2 regions of the Arthrobacter sp. P1_B11 genome follow, and region 2 is predicted to be linked to the other one. Evidence: riboswitches for the same ligand, from Rfam matches in the RefSeq annotation. Region 2 holds a riboswitch; the other holds the start of a gene.

Region 1 (10,121 bases), on a different contig from region 2:
CGATCAGGCGCTTGGCCACGTCTTCCGCGGTGACGCCGGTCCTGGCCGTCAGTTCTCGCAGGTCCAGGATGCACTCGTGCGCCACGAGTCCGCCTTCGCCGGTGTACAGCACCGGGAAGAACTCGTTCAGGCGGGAAGCAATGTAGTTCGCCGCGAGCAGCGCAGACTTGGTGGCCTCAGTCAGGCCCTCCCCGCCCATGAGCTTCACGTAGGCCCAGGAGATGGGCAGCACACCGGCCGAGCCGAAGCGCGAAGCCGAGATCGCCACACCATGCCCTGCCTCGTGAGCGGCCTTGTTGGCGTCGCCCGGCATGAACGGCGCCAGGTGGGCCTTGGCAGCGACCGGACCGACGCCCGGGCCGCCGCCGCCGTGCGGGATGCAGAAGGTCTTGTGCAGGTTCAGGTGGGACACGTCGCCGCCGAACTTGCCAGGCTGGGCGAGCCCCACGAGGGCGTTGAGGTTGGCGCCGTCGACGTAGACCTGGCCGCCGGCCGCATGCACCGAGTCACAGACCTCACGCACATCGGCGTCGTACACGCCGTGGGTGGACGGGTAGGTGATCATGATCGCGGACAGGACGTCCTTGTTGGCCTCGATTTTGGCGTTGAGGTCGGCGTGGTCGATCGTGCCGTCGGCCGCCGTGGCGACTACAACAACCTTCATTCCGGCCAGGACGGCGGAGGCCGCGTTGGTGCCGTGGGCCGAGGCCGGGATCAGGCACACGTTGCGCTGGTCGTCGCCGCGGGAGAGGTGGTAGCCGCGGATTGCCAGCAGGCCCGCAAGCTCGCCCTGGGAACCGGCGTTCGGCTGGATGGACACCTGGTCGTAGCCGGTGATTTCGGCGAGGTCGGCTTCCAGGCCGCCGATCAGTTCCCGCCAGCCTTCGGTCTGGGAATCCGGGGCGAACGGGTGGATGGAGGCGAACTCCGGCCAGGAGATGGCCTCCATCTCGGCGGTGGCGTTCAGCTTCATGGTGCACGAGCCCAGCGGGATCATGGTGCGGTCCAGGGCGAGGTCCCGGTCCGAGAGCTTGCGGATGTAGCGCAGCAGTTGGGTCTCGGAGCGGTGGGTGTTAAACACCGGGTGCTGCAGGAAATCGGAAGAACGCAGCACAGTCTCGGGCAGTTCGAAACCCTTGGCCGCCACCACCGGACCGGCGCCAAAGGCGACGACCACCGCGGAGAGGACCTCCGCCGTCGTCGTCTCATCGACTGACACGCCAACCGTGTCCGCATCGATAAAGCGCAGGTTGATGCCCCGGGCCTCGGCAGCGGTAATGACCTTCCGGGCCTTGCCGGGCACGCGGACCGTGACGGTGTCGAAGAAGGATTCACTGACCAGTTCCCGGCCAGCGACCTTCAACGTGGCGGCGAGGGCCCTGGCGTTGTTGTGGACGGTCTCGGCAATCGCCTTCAGGCCGTCGGGGCCGTGGTAGACGGCATACATCGAGGAGACGATGGCCAGCAGGGCCTGCGCGGTGCAGATGTTGGAGGTGGCCTTTTCGCGGCGGATATGCTGCTCGCGCGTCTGCAGGGCCAGGCGGTAGGCGGGGACGCCGGCGTTGTCCTTGGAGACGCCGACTATACGGCCAGGCAGCGTGCGTTCCATGCCTTCGCGCACCGCCATGTAGGCCGCGTGCGGGCCGCCGAAGAACAGCGGGACGCCCAGTCGCTGCGTGGAGCCGACGGCGATGTCGGCGCCCTGCTCACCGGGAGGGGTAATCAGCGTCAGGGCCAGAAGGTCGGCTGCCACGGTGACCAGCGCGCCCCGTTCCTTCGCCTCTGCAATCACACCGGACTGGTTCCACACCCGGCCGGAAACCCCGGGCTGCTGGAGTACGACCCCGTTGATGTCACCGTCGGGCAGGCCCTGGGACAGGTCGGCAACCTCCACCTCGAAACCAAGTGCTTCGGCGCGGCCCTGCACGATGGCGATGGTCTGCGGCAGGCAGTCGGCGTCGATAACGGTCTTGCCGTCGCGGGCCGTCTTGTTCTTGTTGGCGCGGCGCATCAGCAACACGGCTTCGGCGACGGCGGTGGCCTCGTCCAGCAGGGACGCGTTGGCGACCGGCAGTGCCGTCAAGTCCTGGACCATGGTCTGGAAGTTCAGCAGCGCCTCGAGCCGGCCCTGGGAGATTTCCGGCTGGTACGGCGTGTAGGCCGTGTACCAGGCCGGGGCTTCGAGGATGTTGCGGCGGATGACCGGCGGCGTGACGGTGTCGTAGTAGCCCTGGCCGATCATCTGCACGGCCGTCTTGTTCTTGGAAGCCAGCTTGCGCAGCCCGGCGAGCACTTCAACTTCGCTGAGGGCGCTGTCCAGGCTGAGAGGCTTTTCCTGGCGGATGGAATCGGGGACTGCAGTGTCGACGAGGCCATCCACGCTGTCGTAGCCGACAGCCTTGAGCATGGTGTCGATGTCTGTTTGGCGGCGGGCGCCGATGTGGCGGTCTGCGAATGTGGACGGGGACGACTGGATCGTCATGTGAGGAACTCCATAATTCAGGTGGCACTGGAGTGCCACGATGATTCGGGTTCCTCCCCGCTCTGTATTGGACCTGAGAGTTTCCGCTTTGCCTGCTGTTAGCAGGCGCCACTTGCACCGTCGGTGAGCCCGGTTTCCCGGACTGCTTTCCAGAGTTGCCTTGCCGCGGCGGTACGTGGGCCTGAGAGATTCCTGGGGAGGATTTGCTCCTACGGCGCCTGCTGAACGTACCGGCAGGACTCTCCCGCCGCAGATCATAAGCCGTGCCACTGGTGGGTGACACGGCTCACACATTATCTGCTCTCCGGCCTGGATGCAAAATATACGTCAAATGAGTCCTTTTGCAGCCTCGAGAAAGCCGCCAGCAGGGCAGCAAAGCGGACGACGGCGGGACGTTCCGCCGTCGTCCGCTTGCTTTGGGTGCCGCTCCCCTACAACAAGACTCAGTCGTCGAGGAACCGCAGCAGGAACGGGACTGTGGCATGCATCGTCCGGAGGTCCCCGGCACTGGCCGCCAGCTCCCCGAGGTAATCGCCGTGGCCACCGGGGATGACCAGCAGGCGGGCGCCCGGGATGACGCTGGCAATCCTCGCGGCGTGCTCGGCAGTGGCAACGTCGCGGTCTGCGCTCACCACCAGCGTGGAGGCTTTGATGGTGCGCAGCTCGTCGTCGGACCAGCCGGCGAAGTCCAGGATGCGCCGGCTGTCCAGTTCGAAGAGTCGCTCCAGGTGGCCCGGTTCGGGATTGAGACTGCGGTCGGCATCCTTGTAGGTGTCGGGCATGTCGTCCAGGGTGGCCTTCGCCATGCCGTCCCAGAACTCGTCCGGCACGGCATCGCGGCTCACAAACGTAGAGGCGGCGATGAGGCGCCGGACCGCGGCGGGATGCCCTAGTGCCAGCGCGATGGCGGTGTGGCCGCCGGCGCTGAATCCCAGCACATCCACGGTTTCCACGTTGAGCTGCTCCAAAACGGCGAGGATGTCGCCGGCGGAGTTCCCGGCGGTGAGGGGGCAGCGGGTCGGCTGGGTGCGGCCATGGCCCTCCTCCTCAACGGCAATCACCTGGCGCTGTTCGGCCAGCAGCGGGATGAGTTCGCTGAAGTTGGTGCCGATGGTGGAGCCGCCTCCCGGGATGAGGAGCAGCGGCGGCTGGCCGGGCACCACCCGGCCGTGGACCTCGTAGTACATGAGAAGGCCGTCGTTGTCCGCGTAGCCGTGGGTGAAGGTCACACGGCATCGTAACCCCGGGGCGCTTCCGACGAACAGGGCTCAGAACCGCATGCAAAGTGGACGACGGCGGGATGTCCTACCGTCGTCGTCCTGCGTTTGGTGCCTCTCCCCATAGCGCCTACCGGCCGGCATCAAATCGGCGCAAATCAATCAAAATATATTGATTGACCATGCGGCGCAGCTCGGCCGACGGACGTGACACGTACTGCAGCCTCAACCTGGCTTTGTATCGCGAACGGCTCGCCGAAGCCGGTGCGGCGCTTCACCCCGGCCTACGGCTGGTTCCCGCTGTGCTGACACCGCCCGCGGGCGGTCCTGGCCTTCAGCCGGTTCAGCCACGCGTTCGTGTGTTGTTCCTGTGTACGGGAAACAGCGCCCGATCCCAGATGGCCGAGGCGATCTTGGCCAGCCTCGGCGGCTCCCAAATCGAAGCCGTCAGTGCGGGCAGTCACCCCAAGGACCTGCACCCCAACGCCGTACGCGTGATGCGTGAGCGCGGCATTGACATTAGCGGCGCCCGCTCCAAGCATCTGAGTGAGTTCGCAGAGCACCGGTTCGACTATGTGATCAGCCTTTGCGACCGCGTACGGGAGGTATGCCCCGATTTCCCGGGGCCGCCTGCGAGGGTGCACTGGAGCATCCCCGACCCGGCGGCCGAAGGGGCTGCCGACCAGGACAATTACCCGGTGTTCGTCCGCACGGCGGACGAACTGAACACGCGAATCCAGTTCCTGCTTTACGCAATCGAGTACTCCCAAACGAGTTCAGAGGATCTAGACATGCCCAGCGACCTTACGGACATGGTCAGCGTCCGATACGTGGTGGACGACGTCGACGCGGCAATCGACTTCTACACAAAGCACCTCGGATTCACCCTCAGGATGAGGGCCGCACCGGCATTCGCCGACGTCGTACGCGGCCGGCTGCGGCTCCTGCTGAGCGGGCCAACCAGCTCGGCAGGGCGGTCAATGCCGGATGGCACGGTGCCTGCCCCGGGGGGATGGAACCGCATCCACCTGATCGTGAGCGATATCGCGGCCGAAGTGGACCGGCTTCGCGCTGCGGGCCTCGCGTTCCGGAACGACATCGTCAAGGGTCCGGGCGGTCAGCAGATCCTGCTGGAAGATCCGTCCGGCAACGTGGTCGAATTGTTCCAACCCGCCCGCGGATAACGGGCGTGATGGGCATCAGAAATGGTGCCCGCAGGATGGCAGGATTGGGGCATGGACATCATCGCCTTCCTCGAAGCCCGGATCGCCGAAGACGAAGCCATCGCGCTGGCCGCCTCACCTGCGCCCTGGGAATGGTTTGGTAGACCCGGGAGCGACACCGCAGCCCTCTACTCCGCCAACGAACGAATCGTGCTCGACGCTCGCGCCGACCACGCACCCGGTCACCTCGAATGCAAAGCCACAGACCGGGTCTACATCGCATGGTTCAACCCCGGCCGCATCCTCGCTGAATGCGCCGCGAAACGACAGATGCTGGCCAACGTCCCGCTCGTCACCGACATCCGCAGCGAAGTCGACGGCACCAGCGAATACGTCCTGATGTGTATGGCAGCCCCCTACAGAGACCACCGTGACTACCAAGAAGGCTGGGCCATCGAACTCTGAGCTGCGGTTTACGTAGCTGACCCGCCGCAGCCCGTACCTCAGCCCTCGACGCCTGTGCTGAGGCTGAGGTCCCGCCATTGGTCAAGCTCGGCGCGCTCTGCCTGGGCTACGGCGGCAAATGCGTCGAAAGCGTCTTTGCCGAGCACTATCAGCGACGGCGGGTTCGCACTGTTGACGACCGCCAGGATCGCTTCTGCCGCCTTGGCTGGGTCGCCCGGCTGGGTGCCGTGGATCGTGTCGTTCTCCTTGCGCCGTTTCCCGGCCGTCTCTGCGTAGTCCTCGATCGCCGTCGCTGACTGCGTGAGTGAGCGGCCGGCGAAGTCCGTGCGGAACGCGCCGGGCTCGATGACGGTAACCTTGATGCCCAGCGGCTGCAGTTCCTTGTGCAGGGATCCGGACAGGCCCTCCAGGGCCCACTTTGTTGCCGAGTAGTATCCGGAGCCGGCCGGTGAGATGCGCGCTCCGATGGAGGAGATGTTCAGGATGGACCCAGCCCTTTTCGCGCGCATGTCCGGGAGGACCGCTTTGATCATGTCCACTGCGCCGAAAACGTTAGTGTCGAACAGTTGCCGAATGTCGGCGTCGTCCGCTTCCTCCACCGCGGCGCGGTAGCCGTAGCCGGCATTGTTAATGAGCACGTCGATGCCCCCGAAGCGCGTCCGGGCCTGCTGCACCACCGAGCTGATCTGTGCCCGGTCGGTGACGTCGAGGGGCAGGGCCAGTGCCGTGTCGGGGAAGGCGGCCGCGAGATCGTCAACCGTGGTGACGTTCCGTGCTGTGACGACCGCGTTGTCGCCGTGGGCGAGCACTGCCTGAGCGACAGCCCGGCCGAGTCCGGTCGAGCATCCTGTGATGAGCCATGTAGCCATGAGGTCTTCCTTTCGTGGGGGATAGCAGTGGGGGCGACGTGCGCTAGGGGCGGACGAGGACCTTGAGGGATTCGCGGTTGTCCATGGCGCGGTAGCCGTCGGGCACGTCGTCGAGGCTGATGCTGCGGTCGAAGACCTTGCCAGGGTTCACGGTGCCGTCGAGGACACCGGGCAGCAGGGCTTCAATGTAGGCGCGGACGGGGGCCGGGCCGCCGGTGAGGGTGACGTTCGGGCCGAACATGCTGCCGAATCCGATCGGGGCATCCTCGTACTGCGGCACGCCGACGCGGCTGATGACACCGCCCGGACGGATCACGCCGAGTGCCTGGTCGTACGCCGGCCGGTGTCCTACGCACTCGAGCACCGTATGGGTGCCGTCGCCACCGGCTAGCTCACGGACCCTGGCAATGCCTTCCTCGCCGCGCTCGGCGACGACGTCGGTGGCCCCGTATTCGATGCCCAGGTCGGTGCGGGCCTTGTGCCGGCCCATCAGAATAATCTGCTCGGCACCCAGTTGCTTGGCCGACAGCACCGCCATCAGGCCGACAGCGCCGTCACCGATGACCGTGACGGTTGTCCGCTCGTTCACTCCGGCCTTAATGGCGGCGTGGTAGCCGGTGCCGTACACATCGGAGAGGGTCAGCAGGGAGGGCAGCAGCGCGGAATCCTCGTCGACCGGTGCCTTGACCAGCGTGCCGTCAGCGAACGGGACGCGGATGGCTTCGGCCTGGGCGCCGCCGATGCCGCCGGCGGCCCAGAACCCGCCGTGGCGGCAGGAGGTCTGCAGGCCCTCGCGGCAGAAATCGCAGGTCCCGTCGGACCAGGCGAACGGGGCGATGACGAAGTCGCCCTTCTTCAGCCTGGACACGTCCCTGCCCGTCTCCTCGACGACGCCGATGAACTCGTGCCCCATCGGGCTACCCTGCTCGGAGGCAGGCATGCCGTGGTAGGGATGCAGGTCCGATCCGCAGATACACGAATTCACGATGCGCACGATCGCGTCGGTCGGATCCTGGATCACGGGGTCGGGCACGTTCTCCACGCGCACGTCTCCGGCTGCGTACATGATGGTTGCTCGCATTGTGTTTCCTTTCGTTTCTCCAGAATCGGAGCTGGGGCGGGCGGTGCTGGGACCGCCAGGGGGCAGGGCGTCAGCGCGTGAGTACGCGCAGCTCCTCACGCACGTGTTGCTGCTCGCCGTCCAGCGGCATGTTCGGCTGATCGTGCACGCCGTCGAGTCCGCCGGCGGGATCCGCTGCGAGGGGGGCGAACAGGGCCTCGAAGTCCGCGGGCGCGGTGCCAGCGGTTGCAACGAGCTCGAAGGTTTTGCGCTCCGCGCCCGGTGAGTTGAGGCTGCGGACCAGGACCTGGGCAATCTGGCGCCGGGCAATGACGCCGTCGCTGGAGTCCCCGGCCTGACGGGTGTCGCCCTGGAGCAGGACGAGCCGGTGTTCGTCGGGCCCGTTGTAGTCGAACCAGCCAGGCCGCACGATCGTGTACGGCAGGCCGGTGGCACGGACGAGCCGTTCGGAACGCCGCTTCCAGTCGTGGGCCTCGGTGGACCGGTTGTAGGCTCCGGTGCGGTTGGTGACGCCGATAGAGGTCATTAGGGCTAACCGGACTGTCCGATTGCCCAGGGCTGCCAGAACGTTGCGTACCCCGCCGTAGTCCACAGTCTCGGCACCGACCTTGCCGGCGCCGTCCGAGCCGAGGGTGAAGACGACGGCGTCGACCCCCTCCACGGCGCCGGCCAGCGTCTCGGGCCGGGTAACGTCCCCGACGACGACCTCCGCTTCCTTGGGCAGCCGCCGGGCCTTGTCAGGGTTGCGCACCAGGGCCCGGGTGGTGTGCCCCTGCCGGATCGCTTCCTCGACGACGAGCCGGCCGATGCTGCCGGTCGCGCCGACTACCAGCACGGTGCTGGGGCGAGTGGTCATTGTTGCTCCTAGGTTGTTGGCGGCCCAGGAAAGGGCTCGCTGAGGTTCACATCCATACAACAGGACACGATCCCAAGGTGGAAGGGACTGTTGATACAGGTACTCACAGTGCCTCCCGTCCCTGGTTGAAGGCTTCTAGGGTGGATGAAGTACCAAGGAACAGGAGACCATCATGGGCGACGTCATTGTTGTCATCGGAGCCGGCTCGATCGGCCAGGCAATCGCCCGGCGCGTCAGCGCGGGCAAGCAGGTTGTGTTGGCGGACCTGAATCAGGGCAACGCCGACGCGGCGGCCGAGGTGCTGAGCAACGCCGGTTTCGAGGTCAGCACAATGACTGTCGACGTGTCCTCGCGCCAGTCCATTCATACCCTCGTCGAGGCGGCCACGGCGTTGGGCGACGTCACCGGCGTCATACACGCCGCGGGTGTCTCTCCCAGCCAAGCGTCGCCGGCGACCATCCTGGCCGTGGACCTGTACGGGACTGCCGTGCTGCTTGAGGAATTCGGGAACGTCATCGCCCCCGGCGGCGCCGGCGTGGTCATCGCTTCGCAGTCAGGGCACCGCCTGGGTGCCCTGACTCCCGAGGAAAATACAGCTCTCGCGACCACGCCGGCCGACGAACTGTTGGCGCTCCCGATGCTTCAGCCGGACCAAGTCACAGACTCCCTTCACGCTTACCAGCTGGCCAAGCGCGGCAACTCGCTCCGCGTGATGGCCGAGGCCGTCCGATGGGGCAAACGCGGCGCGCGGATCAACACGATCAGCCCCGGCATCATCTTCACCCCGCTGGCCAAAGATGAACTGACCGGCCCCCGAGGCGAGGGATACCGCCGCATGATCGGGTTGTCCCCGGCAGGGCGCGGCGGCACTCCGGACGAGGTCGGCACGGTGGGCGCTCTCCTCATGGGCCAGGACGGCGCGTTCATCACCGGCAGCGACTTCCTCATGGACGGCGGAGTGACAGCATCCTACTTCTACGGCGAACTCGCCCCGCAGAAGACCGAGAGCTGAGCGCAACCATGACAACGTCACCGCTCGACGCTCTTCCCAAGATCGGGGCGCCGGCCACGCGTGCCCTAACCGGGGCAGGTTTCACATCGCTGCAAAGTCTCGCCGGTGTCGCCCGGGCGGAACTGTCCAAACTTCATGGCGTGGGTCCGAAGGCGCTCCGGATCATCGAGGATGCGCTGGACGAGCACGGCCTCGCACTGAAGTAAAACGCCACTCCAGACTCTGGCGGAAGGCCATTCCCAGTCAGGAGTCCCATCGGATTGAGCGCCTTGAGGCACCCTCGTCACCGGCCTGGACCCCGTCCAGGCCGCCCGCATAGTCCTGCCAGTCCGGACATCTACACTGCGGACATCTACACTGCGGCGCAGCGCAGAGAACCCGCGGGACGCCAACTAGCGAACCGGAAGAGCCGACGACGGCGGGACCTCCCGCCGTCGTCCGCTTGCGTTTTGGCGCATAAGCGGCCGGAAGCGTTCGAACCGCTCACACATTAAAGCCCCAAGGATGAGGTACCGAGGCCTATTGGGCGGCGGGGAGGTCCTTGGTTGTGGGTCCCTGCAGGACCTGGCCGTCGGCGGCGAAGCGGGAACCGTGCAGCGGGCAGTCCCAGGTCTTCTCCGCGTCGTTCCAGCTGACGATCCCGCCCAAATGGGTGCAGACAGCTGAGAGACGGCAGGTCTTCCCGTTGACCGTGGACACGGCCACGGGTTTGCGGTCGTGCCGGAGGATGGTGCCGGAGCCCTCGTCCGGGACCGTGTTATTTGTGTCGGGTTTTGCGGTCCTCAGCTTGGCCCAGCTGTCCGCCAGAGTCTTAGCGACGTCGGCGTTCAAGCTGATGGCGGCGGCAGCTCCAGCCGGTGAGGTTTTCCTGTGGTGGAGGGTGTCGGCCCAAGGGAGCTGGCCGCCGAGAATCTCTGCGCTGATAGCCAGGGAGGCGGCGATGCTGTTGTTCATGCCCCATTTGTTGTAGCCGGTG
Region 2 (10,121 bases):
TCGATGCTGCGGAGGTTGATGCCCTTGGCCTCGGCCGCGGCGATGATGTCCGCCGCCTTGCCCGGCACAGACACGCTCACGGTGTCGAAGAAGCTGGTGTGGAGGACGACCAGCCCGGCAGCCTTCAGCGAGGTGGCGAGGGTCCTGGCGTGGCGGTGAGCGGTTTCGGCAATCGCTTTCAGCCCGTCCGGACCGTGGTACACGGCGTACATCGAGGCGACGATGGCCAGCAGGGCCTGCGCGGTGCAGATGTTGGACGTCGCCTTTTCGCGGCGGATGTGCTGCTCACGGGTCTGCAGGGCCAGACGGTAGGCCGGAACTCCTGCAGAGTCCTTGGAGACGCCGACGAGGCGGCCCGGCATCGAGCGCTCGAGGCCTTTCTGGACTGCCATGTAGGCGGCGTGGGGTCCGCCGTAAAACAGAGGCACGCCGAGGCGCTGCGCCGAGCCGACGGCGATGTCCGCACCCTGCTCGCCCGGAGGGGTGATGAGCGTCAGTGAAAGGAGGTCCGCGGCAACCGTCACCAGTGCACCGCGCTCCTTGGCGGCAGCGATGACCTCGGAGTGGTCGAAGACGCGGCCGGAAACCCCGGGCTGCTGGAGGACAACGCCGTTAATGACGCCGTCAGGCAGTCCTTTGGAAAGGTCGGCGACCTCCACCTCAAAGCCGAGGGCCTCGGCGCGGCCCTTGACGATGGCGATGGTCTGCGGCAGGCAGTCGGCGTCGAGCACCGTCTTGCCGTCGTGGGCGGCCTTGTTCTTGTTGGCCCTGCGCATCATCAGCACGGCCTCGGCCACGGCGGTTGCTTCGTCCAGCAGCGAAGCGTTGGCGATGGGCAGCCCCACGAGGTCCTGCACCATGGTCTGGAAGTTCAGCAGCGCCTCGAGCCGGCCCTGGGAGATTTCCGGCTGGTACGGCGTGTAGGCCGTGTACCAGGCCGGGGCTTCGAGGATGTTGCGGCGGATCACCGGCGGGGTCACGGTGTCGTAGTAGCCCTGGCCGATCATCTGCACGGCCGTCTTGTTCTTCGCGGCAAGCTTGCGCAGCTCGGCGAGGGCTTCAACTTCGCTCAGGGCCGGGGCAAGCTCCAGCGGGGAGTCCTGCCGGATGTCTTTGGGAACTGCGGTATCAACCAGAGCATCAACGGTGTCGTAGCCGACAGCCTTGAGCATGGCGTCGACGTCGGCTTCACGGCGGGCGCCGATATGCCGGTCAACGAAGGACGTGGAGGCTGAATTGACAGTCAAGGGAACTCCATAACTAAGGCGGCGCAGGGTACGCCACATCGATCGGGTTCCTCCCCGCTCTGTATTGGACCTGAGAGTTTCCGCGTTGCTGTGGTTTGCGCACAGCCCCGCTTGCACCGTCGGTGAGCACAGCATGTCCTGATGTTTCGGGATGATCCCGGGACTCCAGACGGACAGCCTGCTACTTTCCAGAGTTGCCTTGCCGCGGCGGTACATGGGCCTGAGAGATTCCTGGGGAGGATTTGCTCCTACGGCGCCTGCTTGTACCTACTTGCAGAACTCTCCCGCCGCAGATCAAAGGCATATTCAGTTTGCGGTGACAACAGCCACAGAGGCTATTCTCCTATGTCCGGAACGCGTCCGCAAACTGTCTCGTAGCGGCCGGATGGTACTGCCGCCGGCGCTTTCAGCACCGGCCGGTCAGTCCCGGAGCCGCTCCAGCGCGGCAAGCAGGCTTTCGACGTCGGCGGCCGTCTCGGCAGCTGTCGCGGCCGGCCCGATCGACAACATCGCATTGAAATACAGGCCGTCCCCCATGTACAGGACCGCCTTCGCGAGCCCGGGCCCCACATCCTTGGCGATCTCATTGAGCCAGCGCTGCTGAATATGGGCGAAACGCCGCCGGGTCTCCTGATGGGCCACCTCTGCGAGCCGCGTTGCCGCCACAATGACGCGGTCCAGAGGGGTGTCTGCCCACACTGAGGATTTGATGAAGTAGGCGGCCGCACCTTCGGGTGCCGTGGCCATGGCCCGGGCATCGGCCTCGGCATGCTCGTCCAGGCGGTCCAGCAGGACCCCGATCAGGGCCTCCTTATTCGGGAAGTGGTAGAGCAGGCCCCCTTTGGAAACCCCAGCGCGCCCGGCCACGGCATCCAGGGTTGCTGCTCGCTCCCCTACTTCGATGAGGAGTGACTCAAAGGCGTCGAGGACGGCACTGCGCGCTACTGGTTTTCTGGCCATGGCTCCCATCATGCCTGTTCTGGTCATTCGCTTGATAACTATACCGTCCAGACGGTACAGTTAAGGCATGACCGCGTCCGCAGACCTCCAGCAGCAGAAGCCCATCACGCAAGCAGCAGCACAGCCCTCCCCCGCCAGCGGCGGAGCCCGCGACTGGCTTGCCCTGGGTCTGCTCATGTTTCCGGTCCTGCTCGTGGCCGTGGACAACACCGCACTGACCTTCGCCCTGCCGGCAATCGCGCGGAGCCTGGATACGTCCGGAGTGCAGCTGCTGTGGATCGTGGACGCCTACGCCCTGGTCCTGGCCGGTCTTCTGGTTGCCATGGGAAGCCTGGGTGACAGGATCGGGCGCCGCCGGCTGCTGCTGATTGGCACCATGGGATTCGCCGGAGTCTCGGCCGCCACAGCGTTCGCCCCAAGCGCCGAATGGCTAATTGCCGGCCGTGCCGCACTGGGCTTCTTTGGCGCCATGCTGATGCCGTCCACGCTCTCGCTCATCCGCAACATTTTTCCGGACCCCAACAGGCGCAGGCTGGCGGTCGCAATCTGGGCGGCAGGCTTCTCCGGCGGCGCAGCCCTCGGCCCGATTTTCGGCGGCTGGCTCGTGGAGCAGTTCTGGTGGGGCGCGGTCCTGCTCGTGGCCGCGCCCATCATGCTGCCGCTGCTCATCTTCGGCCCGTTCTTCATTCCGGAGTCCAGGGACCCCAGGCCGGGCCGGGTGGACATGCCCAGCATCCTGCTGTCAATGCTGACCATGGTGCCCATGGTCTACGGAATCAAGGAACTGGCCACCGAAGGACCGGGCGCACAGGCCCTGTCCATCATTGCCTTTGGCATGGCCATGGGCTTCGTCTTCGTTCGTCGCCAGCAGCGGCTCGCGTCCCCGCTGCTGGACCTGTCCCTGTTCAGGAACAGGGTGTTCAGCACGGCCATCACAGCCAACGTGCTGGCGCTGTTCTCCTTCAACGGCTTCATCCTCTTCCTGGCACAGCACCTGCAACTGCTGGAAGGGATGTCGCCCTCGGCGTCGGGGACCGCCATGCTGCCCGCACTGACGGCCACCGTGGTGGCGGGGCTTCTGGTGGTGCCGCTGGTCCGGAAGATTCGGCCCGGGTTCGTGGTGGCCGGCGGCCTGTCGCTGAGCGCGTCGGGCTACTCCCTGGTGGCTTTTGGCGACCACTCCGCCGGACCGGCCCTGCTGCTTGGTGCACTGCTCCTCCTTGCCCTCGGCGTGGGTGCCGCCGAAACAATCTCCAACGACCTGATCCTAGGCGCCGTGCCGCCCGCGAAATCCGGGGCCGCGGCGGCGATTTCCGAGACGGGCTACGAAGTGGGCTCACTGCTCGGTACGGCCGTTCTGGGATCGATCCTGACCGCCTCCTACCAGAGGCAGCTTGCACTGCCCGCAGCCGTAACCCAGGTGGCGCCCGCGGACTCCACGGACCGGGCCCGGGAAACCCTGGCGGGGGCCATGGAGCTTGCGGGAACGTTGCCGGCGCCGCTGTCCGAAGCCCTCGCCGCGGCCGCCCGGGCGGCCTTCGACTCGGGCGTCCACATCACGGCGGCCATCGCGCTGGTACTGATGGCGGGAGCGTCAGTCCTCTCCGCCGTCGTTCTCCGCCGGGTGCCGAGGGCCCGCTAAGGGACCGGCCGGTGGGCTGCCGAGGCCGCCTGCCGCCGGCCGGTCCCGCCGCCGGAAGGGCGACGGCGGAGGAGCGATGGCGGCCTGCCGCGGCCGCTGCTCAGTGGCCTTCGACGAAGGCCTGCAAGGCATCGAGCAGGCCGTCGGTTCCTTCCTTCCTCCCGGCCACCTGGTCAACCTCCGTGAAGTAGGCGCCCTGTTCGGTCAGCGTCAGCAGGGTACCGTCGCCCTCAGCCTGAAGCTCCACCGTGCTGAGCGAAACGGACGTGCGCTGGCCGTCCAGCAGCATCTCGTAGGTATAGACGATCCGCTCGTTGTCCACGATGTCGTAATAGAGGGCCTGCATGGTCGAAACGAAACCGCCCTCGGGCCCTCCGACGTCCGTCTCACGGCCGCCCTCCCGGAACTCGAGGCTTGATTCGCCCTGGTTCCACTCCGGCGGGCCGCCAAACCACTTCTTCTTGCTGGCGAAATCCGAGAACGCTTCAAAAACGCGCGACGGCGGGGCGTTGAGCGTGCGTGACAACGTGAAGCTGGCATGCGTGATGGGGGTGCTCATGGCGTACTCCTGGTTGTTGTTGTGGGTGGATCATCTGAATCAAGGAACGACTCGAGCCGGTCGAGGCGGCGTTCTTCAGCCGTCCGGCGCGCGCTGAGCCAGCCCTCCGCACGGCGGACGGCAGCGGGGACAATGGTGCAGCTGCGCACGCGTCCGATCTTTTCGCTGCGGACCAGGCCACTGCCCTCCAGGACCTGCAGGTGCTGGAGGATTGCCGGCAGGCTCATGGCAAACGGTCGGGCCAGCTGCGAGACTGACGCCGGGCCGTCGCAGAGGCGGATAAGGATCGCCCTCCGGGTGGGGTCGGCGAGCGCCTGGAACACGGAATCCAGGTCCGGATCCTCCGGCAGCTGATTGTTAAGCACATGCTTAAGTATTCTCCGCGGCGCCGGAAAGTCAAGGGTTCAAAGCACAAAACAGCCCCGGAGGAACTCCGGGGCTGTTCTGTCGGTTCCGCGGGCGTCGGCCGCCTGCGGATCTCAGATTTTTAGGCTGCGGTTACTTGCTGTCGGGCTGCGTGACGCTGGCCGAGGCCTTCATGTTCTCGGCACCCACCATCCAGGCGTACTGCTCCAGCTTTTCAATGAAGGCGTGCAGCAGGTCTGCGGTGGTGGGGTCCTCTTCATCCACCTCGTCATGGACCTTGCGCATGGTGCCCACTGCGGCCTCAAGCGCGGCGACGATCCGGTCGATCGCGTCCTTGGTGTTGATGAGGCCTTCCGGGAACTGGGCCAGGCTGGTGGACTTGGCCACCGTCTCGCTGCGGCCATCGGGCAGCGCGTGCAGGGCGCGCATCCGCTCCGCCATGTCGTCAGCAAACGCCCTGGCGGCATCGACAATCTCGTCCAGCTGCAGGTGAAGGTCCCTAAAGTTGGTCCCCACAATGTTCCAGTGCGCCTGCTTGCCCTGGATGTGCAGTTCGATCAGGTCCGCAAGCACGGCCTGCATGTTGTTGGTCAGTGTCGGTGAAGCTTTCATTCGTCCTCCTCGAGTGGTCCAGTAGCTCCGACGCTACCGCAGGCCGGGTCAGGGCAGGCAGGAGCAGGCCCAAAATTTCACGATCAGCTTACTTGCCATTTCTGTCATATATGAATGCTATTCAAATTGACCCTTGCCAGCCGGCGCCGGGCTGTGCATACTAAATGAACGTCATTCATTTAGTGACGGTCGTCTCTCTGGAGTAGTCATCATGATTGAAATCACCTGCCTCGATTCACCCTCCTCCCTGGCCCGGACAGTGCCGTCCGCGCGTCCGGCACTGCGGATCGGCGTCGTCCAGCACCGTTGGCACAGCAACGCCGCGGCTCTTCGCGCCGAACTGAACGACGGCATCGAGCGCGCAGCCCGCCTCGGCGCCACAGTTGTCTTCCTGCCGGAACTTACGCTGTCCCGCTATCCGGCGGACCAGATTCCGGACAACGATCTGTCCCTCGCCGGACAAACCAGGCCACGCCCCTCTGACGCGGCCGAGGACCTGCTCACCGGCCCCACCTTCCGCTTTGCCGCCGAGGCTGCCCGCAGGCACGGCATCTGCGTCCACGCCTCGCTCTACCAGCGGGCGGACAACCCCGACGGCTCGGACGACGGCTTGGGACTGAATACTTCCATCCTCGTGTCCCCCGGCGGCGAACTGCTCGCCAGCACGCACAAGCTGCACATCCCCGTCACCGCCGGCTACTACGAGGACCGGTTCTTCCGCCAGGGCCCGCCCGCGGGTGACGCCTACGAAGTCCACTCGCCTGCCGAACTCGGCGGCGCACGCCTCGGCATGCCCACCTGCTGGGACGAGTGGTTCCCCGAACTGGCCCGGCTGTACTCGCTCGGCGGGGCGGAACTGCTCGTCTATCCCACGGCCATCGGGTCCGAACCGCTGTTCCCGGAGTTCGACACCCAGCCCCTGTGGCAGCAGGTGATTGTGGGCAACGGCATCGCCAACGGCCTGTTCATGGTGGTCCCGAACCGCTGGGGCCAGGAGGGCAGCCTCAACTTCTACGGAACCTCCTTCATCTCCGACCCCTACGGCCGCATCCTGGCGCAGGCTCCGCGGAACGAGTCAGCCGTTCTCGTCGCGGACCTTGACCTGGACCAGCGCCAGGACTGGCTCACGCTGTTCCCGTTCCTGACCACCCGCCGCCCGGACACCTATGCCCGGCTCACCGAACCCGTCCGCCACGATGCACCGTTCGGGGACGAGGCGGGTCCCGCGATTTCGACCAGTTCAATCAGTGGTTATGCGCCTGCCGAGGTGACCGCATGAGCGCGTGGCGCATGCCCGCCGAAACGGCACGCCAGGACCGGCTCTGGATGGCGTTCCCCACGGGCGGCTACACCCTGGGCGACACAGCCGAAGAGGCGCACGCCGCGCGTTCCGTCTGGGCCGCCGTCGCCAATGCCGCCGTTGAGTTTGAGCCGGTCACCGTGGCGGTGGCCCCCGACGACGTCGATACCGCCGCGCGTTACCTCGATCCCGCCGTCGAGGTACTGACGGCGGAACTGAACGACGCCTGGATGCGGGACATCGGCCCCACCTTCGTGCTGGACGGCGCCGGCCGGCTTGGTGCGGTGGACTGGGTCTTCAACGGCTGGGGCGCCCAGGACTGGGCGCGGTGGGACAAGGACTCGCTCCTCGCCGCGGAAGTGGCCGGCCGGTCCGGCGCCCACCATCTCGTGTCCCGTCTGGTTAACGAAGGCGGCGGCATCCAGGTGGACGGCGAGGGAACCGTGCTGGTCACCGAGACCGTGCAGCTGGACCCGGGCCGCAATCCCGGGCTCACGAAACCGGAGATCGAAGCGGAGCTGGCCAGGACCGTCGGCGCCAGGCACGTTATCTGGGTTCCGCGCGGCCTCACCCGTGATTCGGAGCGGTTCGGCACCCGCGGACATGTGGACATCGTGGCCGCCATCCCCTCGCCAGGCACACTGCTGGTCCATTCACAGCAGGACCCGGCGCACCCGGATTTCGAGGTCAGCCGCGAGATCGTCAGCTTCCTGTCCACCACCCGGGACGCGGCCGGGCGTGAATGGAACATCATCGAGGTTCCGGCTCCCACGGTCCTCACGGACGCCGAGGGCTTCGTGGACTACAGCTACATCAACCATGTGGTGGTCAACGGCGGAGTCATCGCCTGCACCTTCTCCGATCCCAACGACGAGAAGGCCCTCCGCATCCTTGCCGACGCCTACCCCGGGCGCCGCGTGGTGGGCATCGACGCCCGCGAGCTCTTCGCCCGCGGGGGCGGCATCCACTGCATCACCCAGCAGCAGCCCGCTGCGTCCTGGAAAGGTCAGTCATGAGCCAAACCACCCGCGCCAGCGCACCGGCGGGCGATCCTGCCAGCGGCGCCGGCACAGACGCCCCGGGAACCGTGCACGGCATTACCGGGAAGGGACTGAAGGGCGGGCAGCTGGGCCTCCTCGCCGTCGTGGTTCTGGGCATTTCCACCATCGCGCCGGCCTACACGCTGACCAGCGCGCTGGGCCCCACCGTCAACGAGGCCGGGCTTCAGCTGCCGGTCATTTTCCTCATCGGCTTCATCCCCATGATCCTGGTGTCCCTCGCCTACCGGGAGCTGAACGCCGATTCCCCCGACAGCGGCACCACCTTCACCTGGGTGACCAAGGCCTTCGGCCCGTGGGTTGGCTGGATGGGCGGCTGGGGCCTGCTGGCCGCCAACATCATCGTGCTGTCCAACCTGGCCGGCGTGGCGGTGGACTTCTTCTATCTGTTCCTGGCCCAGCTGACCGGATCGCCGGAACTGGCGGACCTCGCGGCGAACAAGCCGCTGAACGTGGTCACGTGCTTCGTGTTCGTGGCGCTGGCGGTGTGGGTCAGCTACCGGGGCCTGCACACCACCAAGGTGGTCCAGTACGGGCTGGTCGGATTCCAGCTCCTGGTGCTGGGCCTGTTCGTGGGCATGGCGTTCGCGAACTGGTCCTCGTCCGGGACCGCCATCCCGTTCAGCTGGGAGTGGTTCGACGTCACCAAAATCGAGACGTTCGGCCAGATCGCCGCCGGCATTTCCCTGTCCATCTTTGTCTACTGGGGCTGGGACGTGTGCCTGACGGTGAACGAGGAGACCGCCAACGGCAAGAAAACGGCCGGGCTGGCAGGCACGCTGACCGCCGTCGTCGTCCTGGGCATCTACCTGCTGGTGACCATCGCAACCATGATGTTCGCCGGCGTCGGGGACACGGGCATCGGCCTGAACAACGAGGAGAACCACGCCAACGTCTTCACGGCCCTGGCCTCGCCCGCCATGGGTCCGTTCGCCATCCTGATGTCGCTGGCCGTGCTCTCCAGCTCGGCGGCCTCCCTGCAGTCCACGTTCACCTCGCCGTCACGGAGCCTTCTCGCCATGGCGCATTACGGCGCGCTGCCGGAGCGGTTCAGCCACCTCAGTAGGAAGTTTTCGACGCCGGGATTCGCCACTGTCGCCGCCGGCGCCTTTTCGGCGGTCTTCTACGCCGTGATGCATGTGATCAGCGAGAACGTCCTGAATGACACCATCCTGGCGCTGGGCCTGATGATCTGCTTCTACTACGGGCTCACGGCGTTCGCGTGCGCCTGGTACTTCCGCAACAGCGTCTTCAGCAGCGCACGCAACTTCGTCTTCCGGCTGTTGTGCCCGCTGCTGGGCGGCCTGGGGCTGTTGGTGGTCTTCCTGCAGACCGCCGCGGACAGCTGGGCGCCGGAGTTCGGCAGCGGTTCCGAGGTCTTCGGCGTGGGGCTCGTGTTCGTCCTCGGGATCGGCATCCTGGCCCTGGGCGTGGTGTTCATGCTGATCATGGCCAGGCTGCGGCCGGGGTTCTTCCGCGGCGAAACCATCCGCCAGGACACGCCGGCACTCGTGGTGCCCGACTAGGCGTGGCAGGAGCCGAGTGGTGCCAGTGGCCGGGTTCCACCCTCGTTCGGGCTTGGCGGGCACCGACGGAATCCGCTTAATGCGGGCTTCGGAGAAGGCAGGGCGGCGTTACAGCCACCCTGCCCTCTCCCCATGGGCGCTCTTCCCACGCCCGACTTTCGGGCTGCCTGTTGCGACGGAGTGCGGGAAGAGCGCCCATCTGTGCCGGTCATAGGGCCGGCGGTCGGTGATGATGGTCCAATCGGGGACCAGTTGTTCGTCCCTGGAACGCTAGTCCCGGGGCCTATCGCAAAAAGTGCAGTGAACCGTGCCCTACGCCAGGACTCCGGCTCGCCGCCCGAAGACACATCCGGCAGCAAGTCCGGTGCCGCCGGGGTAGTTGACGCTGAATAGTCCGCCGAGCATTTCACCTGCCACGAACAGGCCTTCGATGTGCTTGCCGTCTGCGTCCAGGACGCGGCCGTGGGTGTCGGACTTGATGCCACCGAAGGTGAACGTGATTCCGCAGGTGACGCCGTAGGCGTAGAAGGGTCCGGTTTCGATGGGGGCGGCCCAGTTGCTCTTGACCGGTTCGGTGGCGGCCTTCCGGCCATCCTTAATGTTGGGGTCGAACGGGATGGAGCGCTCGATCGAGTTGTTGAAGTCCGTCACGGTTTTGGACAGGCTTTCCGGGTCGATGCCGATTTTGACGGCCAGGTCCTCGAGGGTGTCGGCGACCTCAACGGAGATGCCGGGCATCTCGTATTCTTCGCTGCGCAGCATGGGCCGAAGGCCGGCGTCGAAGATCTGGTACGCAACCGAGCCGGGCTGCTTGAGGATTTCCTTGCCGTACTTGGCGTAGGTGTAGTTCC

The links. Region 2 has a riboswitch for glycine ahead of gcvP (aminomethyl-transferring glycine dehydrogenase). Riboswitches for the same ligand answer to the same signal wherever they lie in the genome.
Region 1: linked by a shared signal. The riboswitch ahead of gcvP (aminomethyl-transferring glycine dehydrogenase) and the one ahead of gcvP (aminomethyl-transferring glycine dehydrogenase) in region 2 are both predicted to bind glycine.

Annotation. Positions count from the first base shown of each region.
Region 1 is NZ_JBFTZQ010000046.1:4,053-14,173, forward strand. Features, by position in the region: gene gcvP (aminomethyl-transferring glycine dehydrogenase) at 1-2,482, opposite strand, end outside; glycine riboswitch at 2,535-2,640, opposite strand; glycine riboswitch at 2,642-2,739, opposite strand; gene AC1D14_RS21910 (alpha/beta fold hydrolase) at 2,926-3,711, opposite strand; gene AC1D14_RS21915 (arsenate reductase/protein-tyrosine-phosphatase family protein) at 3,882-4,883, shown strand; gene AC1D14_RS21920 (DUF6221 family protein) at 4,935-5,327, shown strand; gene AC1D14_RS21925 (oxidoreductase) at 5,366-6,196, opposite strand; gene AC1D14_RS21930 (alcohol dehydrogenase catalytic domain-containing protein) at 6,240-7,277, opposite strand; gene AC1D14_RS21935 (SDR family oxidoreductase) at 7,348-8,133, opposite strand; gene AC1D14_RS21940 (SDR family oxidoreductase) at 8,306-9,145, shown strand; gene AC1D14_RS21945 (helix-hairpin-helix domain-containing protein) at 9,154-9,351, shown strand; gene AC1D14_RS21950 (Rieske 2Fe-2S domain-containing protein) at 9,665-10,121, opposite strand, start outside.
Region 2 is NZ_JBFTZQ010000035.1:4,033-14,153, forward strand. Features, by position in the region: gene gcvP (aminomethyl-transferring glycine dehydrogenase) at 1-1,247, opposite strand, end outside; glycine riboswitch at 1,446-1,544, opposite strand; gene AC1D14_RS20120 (TetR/AcrR family transcriptional regulator) at 1,668-2,207, opposite strand; gene AC1D14_RS20125 (MFS transporter) at 2,275-3,849, shown strand; gene AC1D14_RS20130 (SRPBCC family protein) at 3,950-4,408, opposite strand; gene AC1D14_RS20135 (ArsR/SmtB family transcription factor) at 4,405-4,773, opposite strand; gene AC1D14_RS20140 (Dps family protein) at 4,907-5,386, opposite strand; gene AC1D14_RS20145 (nitrilase-related carbon-nitrogen hydrolase) at 5,598-6,665, shown strand; gene AC1D14_RS20150 (agmatine deiminase family protein) at 6,662-7,702, shown strand; gene AC1D14_RS20155 (APC family permease) at 7,699-9,270, shown strand; gene tcuA (FAD-dependent tricarballylate dehydrogenase TcuA) at 9,583-10,121, opposite strand, start outside.